Regions from separate parts of the Pseudomonas graminis genome, predicted to be linked through region 3. Evidence: riboswitches for the same ligand, from Rfam matches in the RefSeq annotation. Region 3 holds a riboswitch; each other region holds the start of a gene.
The links. A riboswitch is a leader RNA that binds a small molecule or an ion and turns the genes downstream of it on or off. The one in region 3 is predicted to bind cobalamin.

Region 1: another riboswitch for cobalamin. It lies ahead of FX982_RS18555 (ABC transporter substrate-binding protein); the one in region 3 lies ahead of FX982_RS21600 (CbtB domain-containing protein).
Region 2: another riboswitch for cobalamin. It lies ahead of cobO (cob(I)yrinic acid a,c-diamide adenosyltransferase); the one in region 3 lies ahead of FX982_RS21600 (CbtB domain-containing protein).

Annotation. Positions count from the first base shown of each region.
Region 1 is NZ_CP053746.1:4,144,062-4,149,226, forward strand. Features, by position in the region: gene FX982_RS18540 (glucarate dehydratase family protein) at 1-733, shown strand, start outside; gene FX982_RS18545 (ABC transporter ATP-binding protein) at 1,193-1,999, opposite strand; gene FX982_RS18550 (FecCD family ABC transporter permease) at 1,996-3,027, opposite strand; gene FX982_RS18555 (ABC transporter substrate-binding protein) at 3,039-4,040, opposite strand; cobalamin riboswitch at 4,183-4,376, opposite strand; gene FX982_RS18560 (hypothetical protein) at 4,388-4,579, shown strand; gene FX982_RS18565 (aspartate/glutamate racemase family protein) at 4,722-5,165, opposite strand, start outside.
Region 2 is NZ_CP053746.1:186,111-191,275, forward strand. Features, by position in the region: gene bluB (5,6-dimethylbenzimidazole synthase) at 1-211, opposite strand, end outside; gene FX982_RS00905 (cobyrinate a,c-diamide synthase) at 222-1,523, opposite strand; gene cobO (cob(I)yrinic acid a,c-diamide adenosyltransferase) at 1,520-2,131, opposite strand; cobalamin riboswitch at 2,238-2,463, opposite strand; gene FX982_RS00915 (C40 family peptidase) at 2,591-3,127, opposite strand; gene FX982_RS00920 (C40 family peptidase) at 3,215-3,904, opposite strand; gene FX982_RS00925 (NAD-dependent deacylase) at 3,971-4,744, opposite strand; gene hda (DnaA regulatory inactivator Hda) at 4,753-5,165, opposite strand, start outside.
Region 3 is NZ_CP053746.1:4,832,589-4,837,753, forward strand. Features, by position in the region: gene cobN (cobaltochelatase subunit CobN) at 1-214, opposite strand, end outside; gene cobW (cobalamin biosynthesis protein CobW) at 217-1,290, opposite strand; cobalamin riboswitch at 1,419-1,643, opposite strand; cobalamin riboswitch at 1,768-2,000, shown strand; gene FX982_RS21600 (CbtB domain-containing protein) at 2,098-2,304, shown strand; gene FX982_RS21605 (CbtA family protein) at 2,316-3,035, shown strand; gene FX982_RS21610 (cobalamin biosynthesis protein) at 3,032-3,445, shown strand; gene cobM (precorrin-4 C(11)-methyltransferase) at 3,725-4,471, shown strand; gene nfuA (Fe-S biogenesis protein NfuA) at 4,550-5,143, opposite strand.

The sequences.
Region 1 (5,165 bases), 690 kb from region 3:
GATCGAAGCCTACGGCTTCAAGAGCATCAAACTGAAAGCCGGCGCGCTGGACCCGGAGCACGAAGTGGCGTGCATCAAGGCGTTGAAAAAGGCATTCCCGGGCTATCCGCTGCGCATCGACCCCAACGGCAACTGGTCGCTGGAGACCTCGATCCGCATGGCCGGACTGCTCGGCGACGACCTGCAGTATTACGAAGACCCGACGCCCGGGCTGGAAGGCATGGCCGAACTGCACAAACGCACCGGCCTGCCGCTGGCGACCAACATGGTCGTCACCGACTTCGACGAATTCCGCCGCAGCGTCGCACTGAACAGCGTGCAGATCGTCCTCGCCGACCACCATTACTGGGGCGGCCTGCGCGACACCCAGGCGCTGGCAAAAATGTGCGATACCTTCGGCCTCGGCGTCTCCATGCACTCCAACTCCCACCTGGGCATCAGCCTCATGGCCATGACCCACGTCGCCGCCGCCGTCCCCAACCTCGACTTCGCCTGCGACACCCACTACCCGTGGCAAGAACCGGACGAAGAAGTCATCAAAGGCGGCAAACTCCCCATTATCGACGGCTGCGTCCACCTCACCCGCGAGCCCGGGCTGGGCCTTGAACTGGACTACGACCAACTGGGCAAACTCAACGACCAGTTTCTAACGTGCGGCATTCGCCAGCGGGACGATGTCCGGCAGATGCAGAAATACAAACCGGAGTGGAGGGCGGTGAAGCCGCGGTATTGAAGTTGGGGGAGAGCGCTGGATGGGTGGTGTTCGAGGAACCGCATTCGCGAGCAAGCTCGCTCCCACAAGGAGGGTCCGAACCGAAGAATCCGCCGGCGCCTGGACTGGCCTCTTCCCGGCTAAAGCCGGTCCCACTAATAGACCGCGCGCGCCTGTAGGACCGGCTTCAGCCGGGAAGCTTTTGATCTGCTCTTGATCTGCTTTTGATCTTCGTGCACAAAAAGCCCAGTCACCGCCAATCGCGACTTGGGTGCAGGCTGAACGCAGGCCTCGCGGAGTGGGCCGAGCGGCATGGATGCCGCGAGAGCCGCCCCCCGCCATGGATGGCGGATGGCGGCGGGCCCACGGAGCGAGACCGGAGTGAAGGAACCCGACGAAGTCGGGCCAAACCGAGAGCAAGCACCCTTGGTTACTTGGGGTGCTTTTCCAAGTAACTCGCCGAAGGCGAAAACGAGGCCGTTAGGCCGACGCCGTTGATCCTGGCGCCCTCAGCCGCAACATACGAGCCCCGTCAAACGGATCAACCAACCAATGCCCCCGCACCCCAAAAACGTCACCCAACAACTCCGGCGACAACACCTCAAACGGCGAACCCAGCGCCACCAACCGCCCGCCATCCATCACCGCCAGACGATCACAGCCCAACGCCTGATTCAAATCATGCAACGCCACCACCGTCGTCACCGGCAAACCCTGCACCAGCTGCAAAATCGACAACTGCTGCTGAATATCCAGATGATTCGTCGGCTCATCCAGCAACAACACCTGCGGCCGCTGCGCCAAAGCCCGCGCAATATGCCCGCGCTGCTGCTCCCCACCCGACAACGTATGCCACGACCGATGCACCAGAGGCTGCAAACTCACATCCGCAATTGCCTTCGCCACAATCCCGTCATCCATCTCGCCCCACGGCGCCAGCGCCGACAGCCACGGCGTACGCCCCAGCTCAACCGCCTGCAACAGACTGATCGAATCGCCGGTCTGGGCATGCTGCTCCACCACCGCGACCTGCCGCGCAATGTCCCGCCGGCTCAGCGCCGACAAGCGCTTCCCGCCCAGGCGAACTTCGCCCTGAGACGGCGCCTGAATCCCCGCTAGCAACTTCAACAGCGTCGACTTTCCCGAGCCATTCGGCCCGACGATCCCCAGGTTTTCCCCCGGCCGAATCGCCAGGCTCACGCCACTGAGCAGTGGCGCGCCCTTGACCGAATAACTCAGGTCACTGCCTTCGAGCATGGCGCCGGGCACCTCCTGACTCGCATTCATCGAGGACGATTCCCGCGGACCAGAATCATGGCAAACACCGGCGCGCCCACCAGCGCAGTGATCACCCCGATCGGCAACACCTGACCCTTGATCAGCGTGCGCGACAGCACATCGGCGGCGATCATGAACAGTGCGCCGATCAGGGCGCTCAAGGGCAGCAACCGTGCATGGCGCACGCCGGCCACCAGGCGCACCGCATGGGGAATCACCAAACCGACGAAGCCGATGGAGCCGACAATCGACACCATCACCGCCGTCATCAGCGCGGCAGTGAGGATCAGCACGGCCTGCACCCGGCGCACCGGAATGCCCAGCGATGCGGCTGAATCGGTGCCAAACGTGAACGCATCCAGCGCGCGCCGATGCCACAGGCACACCAGCAAGCCGAGCAACACGAACGGCACTGACAGCGCCACCGACGACCAGCGCACGCCGCTGAGATTGCCCAGCAACCAGAACATGATCCCGCGCGCCTGTTCGGCATTGGCCGACTTGGTGATCAGGAAAGACGTCAGGGCGTTGAACAGCTGGGACCCGGCAATGCCCGCCAGAATGATCTGGCCGGCAGCGGTCTGACCACGGGAGGAGCGGGCGAGCAGGGCGACCAGCGCGAACGCGGCGATCGCACCGGCAAACGCGCCGGTCGAGAGAGAAATCGTACCGGCGCCGATGCCGATGATCGCCACCAACACTGCGCCGGTCGACGCGCCGGCGGAAATGCCCAGCAAGTAGGGATCGGCCAGCGGATTGCGTAGAAGCGATTGCAAGACCACGCCCGACACCGCCAGCCCTGCGCCGCAGGTGGCGGCAACGATGGCCCGAGTCAGACGGTAATTCCAGACGATGCCCTCGTCGATAGGGTCGAGAGGAAAACCCGCGGCCCACAGCTTGTTGGCCAGCACCTGAACGATTACCGGCAGGCTGATTGATGTCTCGCCGATCGCCACGCCCGCCAGCACCGCCAACGCCAGCAAAGCGAGGGCCCAGGCACCGTGGCCGAAGATTCGGACGACGCTTGAAGAGGGCATGCTGAATGACGTCATTGCGCTTGAGTGGCCTGGGCCAGTTGCTCGATGCCGTCAAACAGCCGCACGCTGGACTCCATGGCGCTGGCGTCCATGAGCACGATGCGATTGTTTTTCACCGCGTCCATGTTGCGGGTGACAGGGTCGGAGCGGAGAAACGCCAGCTTCTTCTCGTGATCGTCGGCCGGGAAGCGGCGGCGGTCCATCCGCGCGATGACCAGCACCGTCGGGTTGGCCTTGGCGATGGTTTCCCAGCCCACGGTCGGCCATTCCTCATCGGAGTCGATGACATTGCGCATGCCGAGGGTGTCGAGCATGAAATTGGGAATGCCCTTGCGCCCGGCCACGTAAGGGTCGACGTTGATGTCCGGGCTTGAAAACCAGAACACCGCCGAGACGGGCGGATTGGCATGGGCTTTCGCCTGCGTCACCGCCTGGGCCAGCCGGGTTTGGTAACCCGTGATCAAGTGCTCGCCACGGTCCTGCACGTCGAAGATCTGCGCCAGCTGACGCAGGCTTTTGTACAGGGTGTCGATGCGGAAGGCTTCGAGGCGCGTGCCGTCGGCGCCCACCCGGTTGTTCTTGCCCTCGCAATCGGACGGCAGGATGTAGGTCGGGATGCCCAGATCGCGAAACTGCTCGCGGGTGCCGACGGCGCCCTGGGGCCCGACCATCCATTCAAACTGCACCGGGACGAAATCCGGGCGTTTGCCGATCACTGATTCAAAACTCGGCGCGTTGTCGGCCAGGCGCTCGATGCCGTTGTTGAGGGTTTGGTACTGGGGCAGCACGGGATTGAACCACAGCGACGTGCCGACGATGTTCGGACCCAGGCCGAGGGCGTAGAGCATCTCGGTGGCGGCCTGGCCAATGGTCACGGTTTTCTGCGGGGCGTGGGTGAAGGTCAGCGGTTCGCCGCAATTATCCACGGTCAAGGGGTAAACCGTCGAAGCAGCGAGGGCGGCAGTGGGCAAGGTCAGGGTGACGAGCAGGGCGGCGAGGCGGCGCAGCGGCATGAACAGCGATCTCCAGAAAGCCTGAATGCTTGGCGAAGCAGGCGCTGGAAAGTCCACCCGACGGGCGCCCCTACGATGAGGGCGAGCACAGCGTGCGCGAGCGACGCGCGAACGGGAGTCCTTCCCCGGACACCCCGCCGGTGAATGAATATGCTGGCCGGCAGGTCTCCTGACTGGCGCATCATTGCCATGCTTCGGCCTTCCCGGGGTCACCCAGTGGCAAACAGGAAGCAGGGCTCAGCGCCTACAGTTGCGGGGACAGTTCCGTCTCAGCGCGCAGCGCGCCTGGGGATTCCCTATTAATTCCGAGTGGAAACCGGCGGCGGGGATACTAAACGATTCGGCGGGTGGAGGCGAATGCGGCGGCGGTGTGGCAGAGGGCGGCCAAACACTTGGCAGTAACGGGAGCAGCGCTAAACCTGCGGGAGATGCAAAACCTGAAGGAGGTGCAAAGCCTGAAGGAGGTGCAAAACCTGAAGGAGGTGCAAAACCTGAAGGAGGTGCAAAACCTGAAGGAGATGCAAAACCTGTGGGAGTGACCGGGGTGGCGTTCCACCTTGCTCACGTAGAGGCCCGAACTTTCGCTAAATCTTCAGCGGCTGGAATGCAGTCTTCGCGAGCAAGCTCGCTCCCACAGGTTATACGTTCGCCTTCAATCTGCGTGTGCTGAACATTGGTCGTCTACAACTTAAACGGCCAACCGACGATCTTCTTCGGCCGTGGCGTCGCGTAGGTCCGCACTTTCGAGGTCTTCAACCCCAGACGCACCAGTGATTCCGCCAGTGCCACCGCCGCGGTCACGCCATCCACCACCGGCACGCCGGCGCGGTCGCGGATGAGTTGATCCAGCCCAGCCATGCCGCCGCAGCCCAGGCAGATCACTTCGGCCTTGTCGCGGATCACCGCTTCGATGGCCTGCTCAACGATGGCTTCGACCGCACGCTCCGGGAATTCCTCCAGCTCCAGCACGCCCATGCCGCTGGCCCGCACCGACGCGCAGCGCTCATGCACACCGGCCAGCTTCAGGCGGTCTTCGATCAGTGGCACGGTGCGGTCGAGCGTCGTGACCACGGCGTATTTATGCCCCAGCAACATTGCCAGGCTGGCCGCCGCTTCGGTGATGTC
Region 2 (5,165 bases), 870 kb from region 3:
GAATCTGCCCACGCAATGCCGGGTCGGTGATCCGCAGGAAGCGCCACGGCTGCATCAATCCGACGCTCGGCGCGTGGTGCGCGGCTTCGAGCAGGCGGGCCAGCAACTCGGGCGCGACCGTGCCGCCGCAGAAGTGGCGCATGTCGCGACGCTCGGCGATGGCACGGTAAACGGCGGCGCGTTCGGGATCGGTGAAGGTGTGGTCAGTCATGGGAGCGGGCTCATGGCAAAAACAGCGCCGCCATCGCCTGGGGATTCGAGGGGAAGTAAAAGTGCACGTACGACGCGGTCATGCGCCCTTCGCGGTACACCGCCTCGGCGCCGCGCCCGCCATTGGGGCTGAGGCCGCGGGCGATAGGGGTCAGTTCGGTGCTGGTCAGGGAGTGGTGATAGGTGTGACCACGCAGGGTGCCTTCCGGCAATTCGACCGATTGCAGGGCCAGGGCTGCCAGACGCTTTTGCATCACGGCTTCACCCTTGAGCAAGCCCACCCCTTCGGCGCGCTGGCCGTCGACATCGGTCAGGGCATCGAGCAGGTACAACATGCCGCCGCATTCGGCGAGCAAGGGTTTGCCGGCGGCGTGGTGCGCGCGAATCGCGGCGAGCATGCTGTGGTTTTGCGCCAGCGCGGTGTGATGCAATTCCGGGTAGCCACCGGGCAGATACAGGCTGTCGGCGTTGGGTAATTGGCGGTCGCGGATCGGCGAGAAGAAGGACAGTTCTGCGCCCATCTCCCGAAGCAGGTCCAGGCTGGCGCCGTAGAAAAACGCGAACGCCTCGTCGTGGGCGATGGCAATTTTCACGCCGGCCAACAGCGGTTCAGCCGGCACGAACTCGGGTGCAGTAAAAGTCACGGCCGGCGGCAAGGTGGCGTCGCAGGTGCTGCCCAGCGCGGTGGCGGCAGCGTCGAGGCGCATGTCCAGGTCGTTCAGTTCGCTCGCCTGAACCAGCCCGAGGTGCCTGCTCGGCAGCTCAATGCCGGTCTCCCGCGACAGCGCGCCGTACCAGCGCAGGCCTTCGGTCAGACTGCCTTCCAGCAACTGCGCATGGCGCACCGTACCGACGCGATTGGCCAGCACGCCGGCGAACGGCAGATCCGGCTGATAGCGCGCCAGACCCAGCGCCAGTGCGCCGAAGGTCTGGGCCATGGCGGTGCCGTCAATCACGCCCAGCACCGGCACGCCGAAACGCCGCGCCAGGTCGGCGCTGGAGGGCGTGCCGTCGAACAGGCCCATGACGCCTTCGATGAGGATCAGGTCGGCATCGGCAGCGGCTTCCCATAACAGGCGCCGACTTTCGTCCTCGCCGATCATCCACATGTCCAGTTGGTACACCGGATGGCCGCTGGCGCGTTCAAGAATCATCGGGTCGAGAAAGTCCGGCCCACATTTGAACACGCGCACCTTGCGCCCCTGATTACGGTGCAAACGGGCCAGTGCGGCAGTGACGGTGGTTTTGCCCTGGCCGGAGGCCGGCGCTGCGATCAGCACTGCCGGGCAGTGCCGGGGTTGACGCTCACTCACAGTTCGATGCCTTTCTGGGCCTTGATGCCGGCTTGAAAGGCATGCTTGACCACGCCGATTTCGGACACGGTGTCGGACAGGTCGATCAATTCCTGCTTCGCCCCGCGACCGGTGACGATCACGTGCTGCATCGGCGGGCGCGCCTGTAGATCGCTCAGCACCTGCTCCAGGTCCAGGTATCCGTGCTTGAGGGCGATGTTCAGCTCATCGAGCACGACCATACCGATGGAGGCGTCCTTGAGCATCTCCCGGGTCACGGCCCAGGCGGCTTCGGCGGCGGCGATGTCACGCTGGCGGTCCTGGGTTTCCCAGGTGAAGCCCTCGCCCATCACGTGGTAACGCACTTGTTCAGGGAAGCGGCGGAAGAACAGCTCTTCGCCGGTGCTGTGGCGGCCTTTGATGAACTGAACGACGCCGCACTGCATGCCGTGGCCCATGGCGCGGGCGAGCATGCCGAACGCCGAACTGCTCTTGCCTTTGCCGTTGCCGGTCAGCACCAACAGCAATCCGCATTCATTCGGCGCGCTGGAAATGCGCTCGTCCATCACCGCCTTTTTGCGCAGCATGCGCGCCAGGTGGCGTTCGTCACGTTCAGGGGATTCGCTCATCTCAGCTCTCCGCTTGAGGGCAGGTGTGGCAGACGGAGGGCACGGGCAAAGACTGTCAGCAGGCACCGGACAAGGCCGGCCTGCAGCAGAGCATCGCCCTCCGTGATGCTGTTCGATGGATCAGGCCGGTCTCCGGACTCATGAGTTGCCACGAGCGTGGCAGGCCATGCGCCTTCCCATGTTCAGCGAACACAGTGGCATCGTGCGTGGCCCAGACTCATTTACCGTTGCGGAGGCAGCGCCGGAATTGATCGCACGAGCAATCGCACCGGCTTCCCTGTTTCACCCTGTGGACCAACGAAGTCCCGGGCACCTGAAACATGGCGCGAAGGTTAGAGGGTTGACTGGGGAGCGTCAATCGAACCGTGGGCAGAGCGCCCACGGGTTTACGGGATTTCGCCCTGAAATGCACAGGTGTTCATGCAGCAACAGCCCATGAACACATTGCCTCAGAAGCGACTATTGCCTGGCGAGGTTCGATGGCTGGATAACGCGTTTGGCGTTCAGCCAGGCTTTTTGCCAATAGGGCTTGTCGAGGCTGTCGAGTTTGACCGTGCCGCCGGTGGCCGGCGCGTGGACGAACCTTCCTTCTCCAACGTAGATGCCGGCGTGGCTGACATTCGAACCGCCGCTGGTGGCGAAGAACACCAGATCACCGGTCTGCAGCTGACTGCGATCGATGTCTGGACCGCGCAGGGTGATCATATCCCGCGTCGACCGCGGCAAGGTGATCCCTGCCGCATCGTGGTAGACGTAGCCGATCAGGCCACTGCAATCGAAACCCGAATCAGGCGTGTTGCCGCCCCAGCGATAAGGCGTGCCAACGAGGCCGATCGCGCGCAACAGGACATCGTCGGCGAGCGGTGAAGAAAACTGGGGAGGAGCGGAAACCACAGGCCGGTAGACGACCTTGCGCGGAGCGGGCGGTGGCGTGCTGGAACACGCGGCCAGCAGCACAGCCAGAGAGGCAACCATCAGGCGAACCGTTAACGACATAAACACGACAACCTGTGCGGGGTGCAGCTTACTTTGCCGAGAGCCGGGGTTGCGCGCAAGAGGGTCGAACCCTTTGCGCGCCCGGAATTAACGGTGTTGGCGCTTGATGGTAGTCGAAGTCATCGCGGTGGTGGTTTCAGGTACCGATGAGGGTGCCATGGCCAGTGCCCGTTTGGCTTCGATGAAGGTCTTGGCCCAGTAGGCATCGTCGAGGCTGTCGACGCGGACGCCACCGCTGCGGCGGCTGCTGGAGTGGATGAACTGGTCATCACCCAGGTAGATGCCCGCATGGCTGACACGACCGCGACCGGCGGTGCTGAAGAACAGCAGATCGCCCGGCTTGAGGTCATTGCGCTTGATGAGGGGGGCATCGATATTGATCATTTCGCGGGAAGACCGCGGCAGGCTCATGCCCGCCTCTTCACGGAAAAGGTAACCGATGAAACCGCTGCAGTCGAAACCGGAGGTGGTCGACGTGCCGCCAAAGCGATAGCGAGTGCCTATCAAGGATTTGCCGCGTTCGAGGATGCTGTCAGCCAGAACGGGCAAGCGGTACGGCTTGTTGTCGGCAAACTGAGCGAGCTCGTCTTCGGTGGCGACTTCGTCATCCAGTACGGAAGAGGCGTAGTCGACGCGCTTGGTAGCGGATTGAGCAGTGGCAGAGTCCCGGAACTGGGGGCTTTGCGACTGTTGTTGCGACGTCGGCATCTGGGCCGCGCAGCCGAACAACAGCGTTACGAGTGCGAGAGGCACGAGGGGTGCGAAGCGGTTTAGCATGTGCACGACCGTGGCTGAAGTGTAAAGAAGCCGAGACTATGCCCTCTATCGTACCCATTTGCAAATTCAATCGAAACAAATGTGACTTACGATGTCGTCCATCACTTCTAAGGCTCTACACCTCAGAAACGCATCCATGTGCGCGGAATGATCGGTTGGCGAGGGGTTTATCTCGGCAGTAAAGCCTCCCATCACCCGAGCGCGCAGCATTGGCTCATGAATGTACGGGAAGCTGGCGGTGGTTCCGATGCTGAGCACAGCGTCAAAGCCTTTTGCCATCTCCCTCTCAAGCACGTTCAGTGCCAACTCTGGCAACATCTCCCCAAACAACACCACCGATGGCCGCAGAACGTCAGTACAGCGGGGACACAGCGGTGGCAATGACCGGTTGAGATGTTCGCTCAACTGCGGATCCTCGGCGCCACAAGATTGACAGTAGAGCGGCGCCAACTGGCCGTGAATCTCGATCAGCCTTTCCGGTGGACTGCCTGCGGCGCGATGGTAGCCGTCGACGTTTTGCGTCAACACCCAGCATTCCGGCTTGCGTCGCTGCAATTCAGCGATGGCGTAGTGCGCCGCATTGGGACGCCCGCCCAGGCAAGCGCTGCCCAATTGTGCGATGTACTTCCAGCACAGCGCGGGATCACGACGCAGCATCGGGCCGGACAAGGCCATTTCGATGGGCAGGCCGTCGTCGGTCTCGCCGTTATACAGTCCACCGACACCGCGATAGGTTGGCAGACCCGAATCAGCCGAGAGGCCGGCGCCGGTGATGATCAGAATACGGGTGGCGTGGCGCAAGGCCGCTGCGGTTTGCAGCACCAGGGCCGGATCGATCACGGACGCGCTTACCAACCGAGGGTTTCTTTGAGGAAAGGAATGGTCAGCTTGCGCTGGGCCTGGAGAGAGGCTTGATCGAGCTGTTCAAGCAGGTCGAACAGCGCGCTCATGCTGCGCTTGCCGCGGGTAAGGATGAAATGCCCCACCTCATCGGTCAGGTGCAGCCCCCGGCGGGACGCGCGCAATTGCAGGGCGCGGAGTTTTTCTTCGTCGGACAACAGGCGCATCTGGAACACTAGCGCCATGGTCAGCCGTGATTTCAGGTCCGCCAGCTTGACCGGCAGCTCCCGAGGCGAGCATGAAGCGGCGATGAGCAAGCGTCGGCCACTGTCGCGCAGGCGGTTGAACAGGTGGAACAATGCCTCTTCCCATTCAGGCTTGCCGACCACCGCCTGCAAGTCATCGAGGCACACCAGTTCGT
Region 3 (5,165 bases):
CGTACAAATCCACCGACGCATGGTTTTGCACCTGCATCGGATTGGCCAGGCGCAGGCTCGGGTAGTCACCCGGCAGTTGCTGCGCGGTTTCAGCCAGCAGGGCCAGGTTCGAGTCGGCGCTGCACAGGATCACCAGCTCGGCGGGGGTCTGGCCCAGGTCAGCGATGCTGTCGTCGGGAACGAAGCCGCCGGGCTGAGTGCGCAGCAGGTGCATGGTTAGCCTTTGATCCCTGAGAGTGCAGCGCGCAATTGCGCTTCGAGGACGCCGGCGTCCAGTTCCTGGCCGATCAGCACCAGGTGGGTTTCCCGGGCTTCGTCAGGCTTCCAGGCGCGGTCGAAATGCTTGTCGAAGCGCGTGCCGACGCCTTGCACCAGCAGGCGCATGGGTTTGCCGGGAATCGCAGCGAAGCCTTTGACGCGCAGGATGCCGTGCTGGACGACGGCCTGGGTCAGCGCGTCAAGCAACAGCGATTCGTCCGCCTGGGGCAGCGTAATGGAGATGGAGTCGAAGGCGTCATGGTCGTGATCATCGTGATCGTCGCCTTCGTGGTGATCGTGATGGGTCTTGCGGCCATCAATGTGCAGCTCGGATTCGGCGCCGAGCCCCAGCAACACGCTGATCGGCAACTGGCCTCGGTTCGCTTCGACGATCTTCACCGCTGGCGGCAACTCTTCGGCGACTTCCGCGCGCACCGCTGCCAGCGCATCGGCGTCGAGCATGTCGGCCTTGTTCAGCACGACCAGATCGGCGCTGGCCAGTTGGTCGGCGAACAGCTCGTGGAGCGGCGATTCGTGGTCCAGGTTCGGGTCGAGCTTGCGCTGGGCGTCGACCTGATCCGGGAACGCGGCGAAGGTGCCGGCGAGCACGGCCGGGCTGTCGACCACGGTGATCACCGCGTCGACGGTGCAGGCGTTGCGAATTTCCGGCCATTGAAAGGCTTGCACCAGCGGCTTCGGCAGGGCCAGGCCCGAGGTTTCGATGAGGATGTGATCGAGATCGCCGCGGCGGGCGACCAGCTCCTGCATCACCGGGAAGAACTCTTCCTGAACGGTGCAGCACAGGCAGCCGTTGGCCAGCTCGTAGACGCGACCGACGGCTTCTTCTTCGGTGCAGCCGATGGTGCACTGCTTGAGGATGTCGCCGTCGATGCCCAACTCGCCGAATTCATTGACGATGACGGCGATGCGTCGGCCTTCGGCGTTGTCGAGCATGTGCCGCAGCAAGGTGGTTTTGCCCGAGCCGAGAAAGCCGGTGACGATGGTGACGGGAAGTTTGGCCAGTGTTTTCATCGGTTGCCCTCAGGCGTGCGGCGGGGCAACGAGGACGAAAACAGCGCAGGGCCGGCCGAAGCAGGCGCGCGGTTCAATTCGCCACCGGATCACCCCGCCCGGTTGTAGTGGAATTCCTCGGCCGCTTGCAGGCGGTCCGATTCGAGGCAGGTCTCCTGGCTCACGGCGGCCGGTTACTGACAGGGATCGTCAGGCGACTGGCATTCATCGCGCCTTCCCGCTCGCGCAGTGGCTGTGCAATGAACCTGTCCGTTTACAGTTGCGGGGGCAGCTGCGGCTTGAAACCGCATTCCCTTCTTAGCGCCGGTGGCTTTCATAAAAGCGGCCGGCGAACCTCAAGTGCGCAAGGCTACGCAGTGACTGGAGGCCGGTCAATCGCGCTTTGCAGTGAGTGCCGCGCCAATTGACGCACCGATCGCTGCATCGATTGACCCATCGGCTGAAGGGTCGATTGACGAGCCAAACAGCCCGTGGTCTCCTACACACCTTGTAACGGGTGCCCTTCACAGGGTGAAACGGGAAACCGGTGCGTGCAGACCTTCGGGTGTGTATCAGTCCGGTGCTGCCCCCGCAACGGTAAGCGAGTGAAGAGTCAGATCCACTGTGTCGGCAGCGATATGGGAAGGCGATTCTTGAAGGCACGACGGCCGTAACGGCTGATGCATGTGCCCCTCGCGAGCCCGGAGACCGGCCCGACAACACACCATAACAACCCGCGGTGGGCGGGCGCTGTTGAGCACTGCCGGCATTCGCCTGCGGTGTCTTTGCGCCTTTCCGTCCGCTGAAACCACTTCAGAGGGAAGCGCCATGTCCATCAGCACACCCCGCCAGACGTCCGGCACCACCAACACCACAACGGCCGTGACTGCCACGCAGAGCCAGCGCCTTGTTGCCGCCGTCAGCGCGATGTTTCTCGGCGCATTTCTGGTGTACTTCGCCGGTTTCTCCCACATCGATGCGGTGCACAACGCGGCACACGACACCCGTCACAGCTCCGCCTTCCCTTGCCATTGAGACCTGCCGCCATGTTCAAGCGAATTGCGCAAACGGCCGGGTTCACCGGACTGCTCGCCGCCCTGTTGTTGACACTGCTGCAGAGCTTCTCGGTCGCGCCGTTGATCCTGCAGGCGGAGACCTACGAAAAGGCCCCGGCTACCGAGATGCACGAGCACACCGACGGTGCGATGGCCGGTCACGTCCATGACGCCGAAGCCTGGGAGCCTGAAAACGGCTGGCAGCGCGTGCTGTCCACCACGGGGGGCAATCTGGTAGTCGCGGTCGGTTTCGCGCTGATGCTGGCGGCGCTGTACACCTTGCGTACGCCGACGAGTGCTCGCGAAGGCGTGCTGTGGGGATTGGCCGGTTATGCCGTGTTTGTGCTGGCGCCAACCCTCGGCTTGCCGCCCGAACTGCCCGGTACCGTCGCGGCGGACCTGACCCAACGGCAGATCTGGTGGGTGGGCACTGCCGCCTCCACGGCTGCAGGGTTGGCGTTGATGGTGTTTGCCCGGCACTGGCTGTTGAAGGTTGTCGGCGCAATGATTCTGGTGGTGCCGCATATCGTCGGCGCCCCTCAGCCGGCGGTGCATTCGGCACTCGCCCCGGAAGCCCTTGAAGCGCAATTCAAGATTGCGTCGCTGCTGACCAACGCGGTTTTCTGGATTGCCCTGGGCTGGATCAGCGCCTGGTTGTTTCGGCGCAATGAAGCGACCGCGACGCACGTCGGTTTGAAGCCTGCTCTGTGAATGAAGTGCGCGATCGGCCACTGTGGGTGGTCGGTCTGGGCTGCCAGCGCGGCTGTTCGGCGCTGGAGCTTCGGCTGTTGATGGAGGATGGTTTGCGGGAGTGTCGTCTTGAGCTGGCAGACGTTGCCGCCATCGCCTCCATTGACGACAAGTCGGATGAGGAAGGATTGCTGGAGCTGGGTCGTGGGTTGGGCCTAACGATCGGGTTCTTCAGCGCCCGTGAGCTGGCAACTTACGAGTCCCAACTGAGCCATCGCTCGGACATCGCCTTTGAACGCACCGGCTGCTACGGCGTGGCGGAAAGCGCGGCGTTGGCGATGGCGACGCGGTTGACCGGCTCGCCCGCGACCTTGGCCATCCCCCGCCGAAAAAGCCCCCATGCGACATTTGCTCTGGCAACCGCGATCTAATAGGACCGGCCAACCCTTGTAGGACCGGCTTTAGCCGGGAAGGCATTAATAGTCACGCTGCAAATTTGAGGGTGTACATCCAGGCCCCTTCCCGGCTAAAGCCGGTCCTACGGACACACCGCGTACCCTCGTAGGACCGGCTTTAGCCGGGAAAGCGTCAGGCGCCACGCTGCAAATTTGAGGGTGTACACGCTGGCCTCTTCCCGGCTAAAGCCGGTCCCACTGGACCGCATACAGCCATCCAAACAGTGCTCAAATGAATTCCAATCAGGACACTCCATGACTGTTTTTTTCATCGGCGCCGGCCCTGGCGATCCAGACCTGATCACTGTCAAAGGCCAGCGGCTGATCCGCTCCTGCCCGGTGATCATTTACGCCGGCTCCCTGGTGCCAGAAGCAGTGCTGGAAGGGCATCAGGCGATCCAGGTCACCAACAGCGCTCCATTGCACCTTCAGCAGATCATCGATCTGATGAAATCCGCTCATGCGCAAGGCCAGGATGTGGCGCGTGTTCACTCGGGCGATCCGAGCCTGTATGGCGCCATCGGCGAGCAGATCCGCTGCCTGCGCGAGCTGCAGATCCCCTTCGAAATCATTCCCGGCGTCACTGCCACCGCGGCGTGCGCTGCGTTGCTTGGCACGGAGCTGACGCTGCCGGACATTTCCCAGAGCGTGATCCTGACCCGCTACGCCGACAAAACCGACATGCCCGAAGGCGAAACCCTCGGTGATCTGGCGCAGCATCAGGCGACCATGGCGATTCATCTGGGCGTGAATAACCTCGGCAAGATCGTCGCCGAGCTGACCCCGCACTACGGCGCCGATTGCCCGATTGCCGTGGTGCACCGCGCCAGCTGGCCGGATCAGGACTGGGTCACCGGCACGCTGGCGGACATCGAGGAAAAGGTGCGGATCAAGGGGTTCCGCCGCACCGCGCTGATTCTGGTGGGACGGGTGCTGGGCAACGATGTGTTTAGCGAATCATCGCTGTATCGCGCGGGCCACGCCCATGTGTTCAGGCCCTAGCGTGCGCCTCTGGACCTTGGCGAGCGCCCACAAAAAAGCCCCGAACCCGTCGGGGCTTGCTTGCCACGCCATCACTTCTCAGTAATACGCGTTTTCTTTCTGGGTGTGGTCAGTCACGTCACGCACACCGGTCAGCTCGGGTATGCGCTCCAGCAGGGTGCGCTCGATGCCTTCCTTGAGCGTCACATCCGCTTGGCCGCAACCCTGGCAACCACCGCCGAACTGAAGAATGGCGACATTGGCCGCATCCTCTTCCACCACCTCGATCAAGGTCACCTGACCGCCGTGGCTGGCGAGCCCCGGGTTGATCTCGGTCTGCAGGTAGTAATTAATGCGTTCGTTAATCGGGCTGTCGGCGTTGACCATCGGCACCTTGGCGTTCGGCGCCTTGATGGTCAACTGTCCGCCCATGCGGTCGGTGGCGTAATCGACCACGGCATCGTCCAGAAACGCTTCGCTGAATGCGTCGATCCAGGCGGTGAAGCTTTTCAGGCCAATGGCCGTGTCTTCGGATTTCTCTTCGCCTGGCTTGCAATAGGCAATGCAGGTTTCAGCGTATTGGGTGCCAGGCTGGGTAATAAACACGCGGATGCCGATGCCGGGCGTGTTCTGCTTTTCCAGCAGATCAGCCAGGTAATCGTGGGCGGCATCGGTAATCGTAATAGCGGTCATGAAAATTCCTCGCAGACGTGGG